Regions from separate parts of the Serratia proteamaculans genome, predicted to be linked through region 1. Evidence: predicted binding sites of a transcription regulator. Region 1 holds the regulator's gene; each other region holds the start of a gene.
The links. Region 1 encodes PurR, which represses purine synthesis genes. Its sites were predicted from a motif close to CANGCAAACGTTTGCNTG; they were not measured.

Region 1 (2,273 bases):
GTTATACCGTGCGACAACTGGAGCAATGGCTGGCGGTACCGCTGTTTGAGCGCCGTCATCGCGACGTGGAGCTGACCCCGGCCGGCGTGTTGTTTGTTCAGGATGCGCGCATTGTCATCAAAAAAATGCTCGACACCCGTCGACAGTGTCAGCAGGTGGCTAACGGCTGGCGTGGCCAGTTGAAAATTGCCGTGGACATCATTGTTAAACCTCAGCGCTGTCGCCAACTGGTGCTGGATTTTTACCGCCATTTCCCCGACGTTGAACTGATGGTGCAACCGGAGGTGTTTAACGGTGTGTGGGATGCGCTGGTGGATGGGCGTGCCGATATGGCGATTGGGGCGACGCGGGCAGTGCCGGTCGGCGGCGGGTATGCTTTTCGCGATATGGGGGATATGCGCTGGTTGTGCGTGGTCAGCCCGCAGCATCCGCTGGCGGCGCTGGAAGGGCTGCTGAACGACGATCAGCTTCGGCCTTTCCCATCGCTGTGTCTGGAAGATACCTCACGCAACCTGCCCAAACGAGTCACCTGGACGCTGGACAACCAACGGCGGTTGGTGGCGCCGGACTGGGCCTCGGCGTTGGATTGCCTGTGTGCAGGCCTGTGCGTCGGCATGATGCCTGCGCATCAGGCATTGCCGTTGGTGCAGCGCGGGGAACTGGTGGCGTTGCAGTTGCAACAGCCGTTTCCGGCCAGCCCTTGTTGCCTGACCTGGCAGCAGAATACGCCATCACCGGCGATGGCCTGGCTGTTGGACTACCTGGGGGACAGTGAAACCTTGAATCAGGAATGGTTAAGCGAAGTGACGCCGGAAACCGCAGAGGCTTCCGGCGCTAACGACTAGCGGCGGTAATCGATGAAAGGGCCGTCAGCGACCGAGCGGCGCTCAACCAGCTTGGGATGCACTTCAATCACCTGCGACTCTTCGCGCTTGCTGATGATACGGTCCAGCAACATGGTGAATGCCATCTCACCCAAACGCTCTTTCGGTTGATGAATGGTGGTCAGCGCCGGGGTGAAATAGCGGGCGTTACGTACGTTATCGTAGCCAATCACCGAGATGTCCTGCGGTACGCGCAGCCCAAGTTCATCGGCGGCGCAGATCGCACCCATCGCCATGATATCGCCACCGCAGAATACCGCGGTCGGGCGATGCTTCTGCGACAATATCTGGTGCATGGCCTTGTAGCCGGATTCTGGCTCAAAGTCACCCTGGACAATCCATTCGTCGCGAACTTCGATATTGGCTTCTTCCATGGCCTTTAAAAAGCCCTGATGGCGGCCGCCACCGGTATTACGCGCCAACTGACCCGGAATGGCGCCGATATCACGGTGGCCGCGCTCGATCAGATAACGCCCGGCCAAATAGCCACCTTCGAAGGCATTATCGATAATGGTATCGGTAAAATCACCGCGCGCGGTACCCCAGTCCATCACCATCATTGGGATGTTGCGATAGTCTTCCAGCATGCCGAGCAATTGGTCCGGGTATTCCGAACACATGACCAGCAGACCATCGACGCGTTTTTGTGCCAACATCGCCAGATAGGCACGCTGTTTGTCCAGATTGTTGTGCGAGTTACACAGGATCAGCGTATAGCCTTTGCTGTAGCAACTGTTTTCCACCGCCTCGATCACTTCGGCAAAGTAGGGGGCTTCGCTGGAGGTCGCCAGCAAACCAATCGATTTGGTGTGATTGACCTTCAGGCTACGCGCCACGGCGCTGGGTGAATAGTGCAGCTCTTTAATCGCGGCAGCCACGGCCGTTTTTGTCTCTTCGGCGACGAAACGAGTCTTATTGATGACGTGCGAAACGGTGGTGGTGGAAACGCCAGCGCGTTTGGCCACATCTTTAATCGTTGCCATGTAAAGAATGACTCCTGAACTCACATGTTGCAGCATGTAAGTGTGATGTTAATCGTTTGCCTGCGTAGATCCTTCTCCAAAGAAGCGAAAACTGAGTTTTTAGTGTGTTGAAGTCGTCAGCGCTTGGTCAGGAGGGGCATTTTGCCGGTACACAGTTGTGAACTGCGAATTTTGTCCCATATTGAACAAAAGGGGAAGAGGTAATCGATATAATAAACCGGGAAATGATAACAAGATTTTATTGGCTAACTGTGTGAAAATGGTTTGACGCATTAATTGTGTGCCTTTTACCCTTGGGAAACCCAATCTGAAAAGGAGTTGTAATGGATACCGATCTGAAAATGTCACTGTTCACCACCGTCTGTGCGCTGGCCGTGATTATTGCTTTCAGCTTCACCGCTGCTTT
Region 2 (2,273 bases), 2.2 Mb from region 1:
GTCATGGCGGCCTCCGGATCGATGCAGGCCGCCAATGATAACACGGGTCAGCCTGCTTGCAGGCTGCCGTTGTCTTGGCGGGCGGCGATACGCTTAAGCAGCATATTCAACAGAACGCCATACATCGGCAGGAAGAACAGCATGCAAATCAGCACTTTGAAGCTGTAGTCCACCAGGGCAATCTCAACCCAGTTGTTGGCCATAAAGGCGTCGCTGCTCTTGTAGAACGCAATAAAGAAGAACGACAGAGTATCGCTGATATTGCCGAGGAACATGGCGGCGGCAGGGGCAACCCACCAGGCACTGCGCTGACGCAGGCGATTGAAAACGTGAACGTCGAGGATCTGGCCGAGTACATAAGCCATAAAGCTGGCGACGGCGATACGCGCCACAAACAGATTAAAGCTACCCAGTGCGGCAAAGCCCTGCCATTCGCCCTGATAGGTCACGGTGGAAATCACGTACGAGATAAACAACGCCGGTACCATCACCGAAAGAATGATGCGTCGTGCCAGCGGGGCACCGAAAATTCGCACCGTCAGATCGGTAGCCAGAAAGATAAACGGGAAGGTAAATGCACCCCAGGTGGTATGAAAGCCGAAAATGGACATCGGCAACTGCACCAGGTAGTTACTGGAGGTAATGATGACAATATGGAACAGCGATAGCCAGACTAACGCGGTAAGGCGCTGCCGAGCAGTAAACGAATACATGTTGTAGCCTTTTTAATAGTGGGGTGAGGGAACCCAAATTGATACCCGTCGTCTTTCAAGCTGGTCGCCTAGCTGCAACTTGAAAGCCATAGGGTATCGTTATCAAAGCAGCGAAATAAGCTGCGCGGCCGCATGATACGCGTTTGCGCAACCAATGCAATGGTTAAATTTAACGCAAACGTTAACGCATCTTGCGCAGAAAAACTACCGGCGTAAACTAGGCGCTGATGAGATGCGGCGAGCGTTCGCCGATCGCTTTTGACCGAGAAAAATTGCATGACTGACTTATTTGCCCAGGCCGACCAGACGCTTGATGCGCTGGGGCTGCGCTGTCCGGAACCGGTAATGATGGTGCGTAAAACCGTACGCCATATGGATGACGGTGAAACGCTGCTGATTATTGCTGATGATCCGGCCACCACCCGCGATATTCCGGGGTTCTGCCGCTTTATGGAACACACGCTGGTGGCGCAGGAAACCGACGCCGCGCCTTACCGCTACCTGTTACGTAAGGGCGTCTAAGTACCGTAGCCATATTATGACACCCCAGGGGCAAGATATTCGCTGCCCCTGGGGTGTGTTATGACTTAGTCGCGCTTCTTCAGCAGTCGCAGGGCGTTGGCGGTGACCAGCGCGGTGGCGCCAGAGTCCGCCAGCACCGCCAGCCACAGCCCGGTCAGGCCCAGCAGGGTGGTGATCAGGAATACCCCTTTCAGCCCTAGCGCAATGGTGATGTTCTGCCGAATATTGGCGTGTGTTGCGCGTGAGATACGGATCATTTCCGCCACGCCCACCAGCCGGTTATGGGTCAGCGCCGCGTCGGCGGTTTCCAGCGCCACGTCGGTACCGCTGCCCATCGCGATGCCGATACTGGAGGCTTTCATCGCCGGTGCATCATTGATGCCGTCGCCGATCATCGCCGTTGGCCGCAGTTCGCTCAGTTCAGTCACCGCCTTCACTTTATCTTCCGGCAGCAGCCCGGCCCGGTAATCCAGCCCCAACTCAGTGGCAATCGCCGCCGCCGCACGCGGGTTGTCACCGGTTAACATCACCCCGTTGATCCCCAGCGCTTTCAGTTCGGCAATCGCCTGTTTGGCATCGCTACGCAGTGTGTCACGCAGTGCCAGCAGGCCAATCGGAATACCGTCTTCCAGTACCACCACCGCCGTTTTACCGGCATTTTCCAGTCGTTCTACCTGACTGACGTCTTGCGGAGTGAGCAGGCCTGCGGCCAGCTTGGCGGGAGCACTGATCAGCAGGGTTTTACCGTCGATAACACCCTCGACCCCAACGCCTGCCAGTGCGCGACGGCCCTGTGCCAGCGGCAGAGGCACGCCATACTGTTCGGCGCGGTTGATAATCGCTTGCGCCAACGGATGATGGGAACCGGCCTCGACGGCGGCGGCCAGGGTTAGCAATTGCTGTTCGCTGATGCCGTTGAGCGGGAGCACATCGGTCACCGTCGGTTTGCCTTCTGTCAGCGTACCGGTTTTATCGAAGGCGATGGTTTGCACCTGGCCCAGTTGCTCCAGCGCCGCACCGCCTTTAATCAGCGCACCG
Region 3 (2,273 bases), 470 kb from region 1:
GCTCCCACAGCGCACGTAGTGCGTCGTCACCCAGGATGGTCGCTACAACGGCAGCGCCGTGTGACGGTGGGTTGGAGTAGTTGGCGCGAATGGCGGCTTTAACCTGGCTGAAGGCGCGATCGGCGGTCTCTGCATCCGCGGCAACCACAGTACAGGCACCTACACGTTCGTTGTATAGACCGAAGTTCTTCGAGTAAGAGCTGGCAACGATCAGTTCCTGGTGTTTGGCGGCAAAAATACGCAGGCCCTGAGCATCTTCTTCCAGTCCTTTCGCGAAACCCTGGTAAGCAAAGTCAAACAGCGGCAACCAGCCGTTAGCCACAGACAGCTCGGCCAACTGGGCCCATTGCTCCGCCGTTGGGTCAATACCGGTTGGGTTATGGCAGCAGCCGTGGAACAGTACCACATCGCCTGCCTGAGCCTGTTTCAGGCTGTTCAGCAGGCCATCGAAGTCCAGCGCATGATTGGCCGCGTCGTAGTAGTCATATTCCAGCACTTCCAGACCGACAGCCCCGAACACGTTGTTGTGGTTCGGCCAGCTTGGGTTGCTGATCCAGATGCGTTTTGCGCTGGTCTGGTTGGCGATGAAGTCAGCTGCTACACGCAGAGCGCCGGTGCCACCAGGAGTTTGTGCGGTGCGCGCACGCTTGTCGGCGATGATTGGGCTTTGTTTGCCGAACAGCAACTCTTGCGTGCAGTTGGCGAACGCCGGGATGCCTTCAATGCCGAGATAGTTTTTGGTGGTTTCATTTTCCAGCAGATACTGCTCAGCTTTTTTAACGCTGGTCAGCACCGGAGTCTTACCGGTTTCATCTTTATAAACCCCAATCCCCAGGTTGATTTTGTTAGGGCGGGCGTCAGCGCGGAAAATGTCGGTCAGACCCAGGATCGGATCGGCAGGTGCAGCAGTGATTTTTTCAAACATGTCAGGTGCTTCCATGGCTCGGAGTTAAGCAGACAGAAGCATCAGGGTAGCGCCAGTTATGCCCTTTGCCAACCGTTTGCGAGAAAAACACCTCGATCTTGTGAAGGACGCATATTCAGCATAAAAAATGAGGGAGAAGGGGGGATTGGCAGGATAAAAATTCAGGAGAATGCAAAAACAAAAACAGGGCCGAAGCCCTGTTTTTTAACTTGTCCGACGGTGAACCGTCGTTAAGTGTGACAACTTAGAACTGGTAAACCAGGCCTACACCAACGATGTCGTCGGTAGCAGTGCCAGTGGCTTTAGTGAATTCGTTGTCGTCCAGCAGGTTGATTTTGTAATCAACATAGGTAGACATGTTTTTGTTGAAGTAGTAAGTGGTACCAACAGAAACATATTTAACCAGATCCTGGTCAGAACCGGCGCCCGGGACGTTCAGGTTCTTGCCTTTAGACTGCAGGTAAGATACTTCTGGACGCAGGCCGAAGTCGAACTGGTACTGTGCAGTCACTTCGAAGTTCTGAGTTTTGCTGGCGAAACCGCCGCAATCGGTAGACGCATTACAGGTTGAGCTGAAGTTGCCGCCGCCGTATGGGGTCATGTTGCGGGTTTCTGAGTACATGGTAGCCAGGTAAACGTTGTTCGCGTCGTATTTAGCACCTACAGTCCATGCATCAGCCTTGTCACCACGTTCGTTAGAACGCAGTTTCTGATCGTCGGTACGGTTGGAAGAAGCATATGCAGCACCTACGCTGATACCTTCGCCGATGTCATAAGTTGAAGACAGGCCCCAACCGTCGCCGTTTTGTTTCTTAACGTCACGGCCGTCGTTCTGGTTTTTGCCCTGGTACTGAACGGCGAAGTTCAGACCGTCAACCAGACCGAAGAAGTTGTTGTTACGGTAAGTAGCAACGCCGTTGGTACGGCCAGTCATGAAGTTGTCAGTAACAGTGTAAGTATCGCCACCGAACTCTGGCAGCATATCTGTCCAGCCTTCCACGTCGTACAGTACGCCGTAGTTACGGCCGTAGTCGAATGAACCGTAGTCAGCGAATTTCAGACCTGCGAAGCCCAGACGAGTCTTGGTGCCTTCGGTGCCTTGAGATTCAGCGTGGTTAGCCTGAACGTTGTATTCCCACTGGCCGTAACCGGTCAGTTGGTCAGTAATCTGGGTTTCACCTTTGAAGCCGAAACGAACATAGGTCTGATCGCCATCATTGCCTTTGTCGTCTGAGAAGTAGTGCAGACCGTCAACTTTACCGTACAGATCCAGTTTGTTGCCGTCTTTGTTGTAGATTTCAGCAGCGTTTGCTGCACCAGCTGCTAACAGAGCTGGGATTACCACTGC

Region 2: a site for PurR is predicted at 885-902, ahead of tusA (sulfurtransferase TusA). Genes of this name have one in related genera too.
Region 3: a site for PurR is predicted at 991-1,008, ahead of QOT07_RS08940 (amino acid aminotransferase). Genes of this name have one in related genera too.

What each region holds. Positions count from the first base shown of each region.
Region 1 is NZ_OX461105.1:2,377,527-2,379,799, forward strand. It holds gene punR (DNA-binding transcriptional activator PunR) at 1-845, shown strand, start outside; gene purR (HTH-type transcriptional repressor PurR) at 842-1,867, opposite strand; gene cydH (cytochrome bd-I oxidase subunit CydH) at 2,191-2,273, shown strand, end outside.
Region 2 is NZ_OX461105.1:204,010-206,282, forward strand. It holds gene QOT07_RS25880 (hypothetical protein) at 1-44, opposite strand, end outside; gene QOT07_RS00915 (7-cyano-7-deazaguanine/7-aminomethyl-7-deazaguanine transporter) at 48-713, opposite strand; gene tusA (sulfurtransferase TusA) at 990-1,235, shown strand; gene QOT07_RS00925 (zinc/cadmium/mercury/lead-transporting ATPase) at 1,301-2,273, opposite strand, start outside.
Region 3 is NZ_OX461105.1:1,909,849-1,912,121, forward strand. It holds gene QOT07_RS08940 (amino acid aminotransferase) at 1-925, opposite strand, end outside; gene ompC (porin OmpC) at 1,170-2,273, opposite strand, start outside.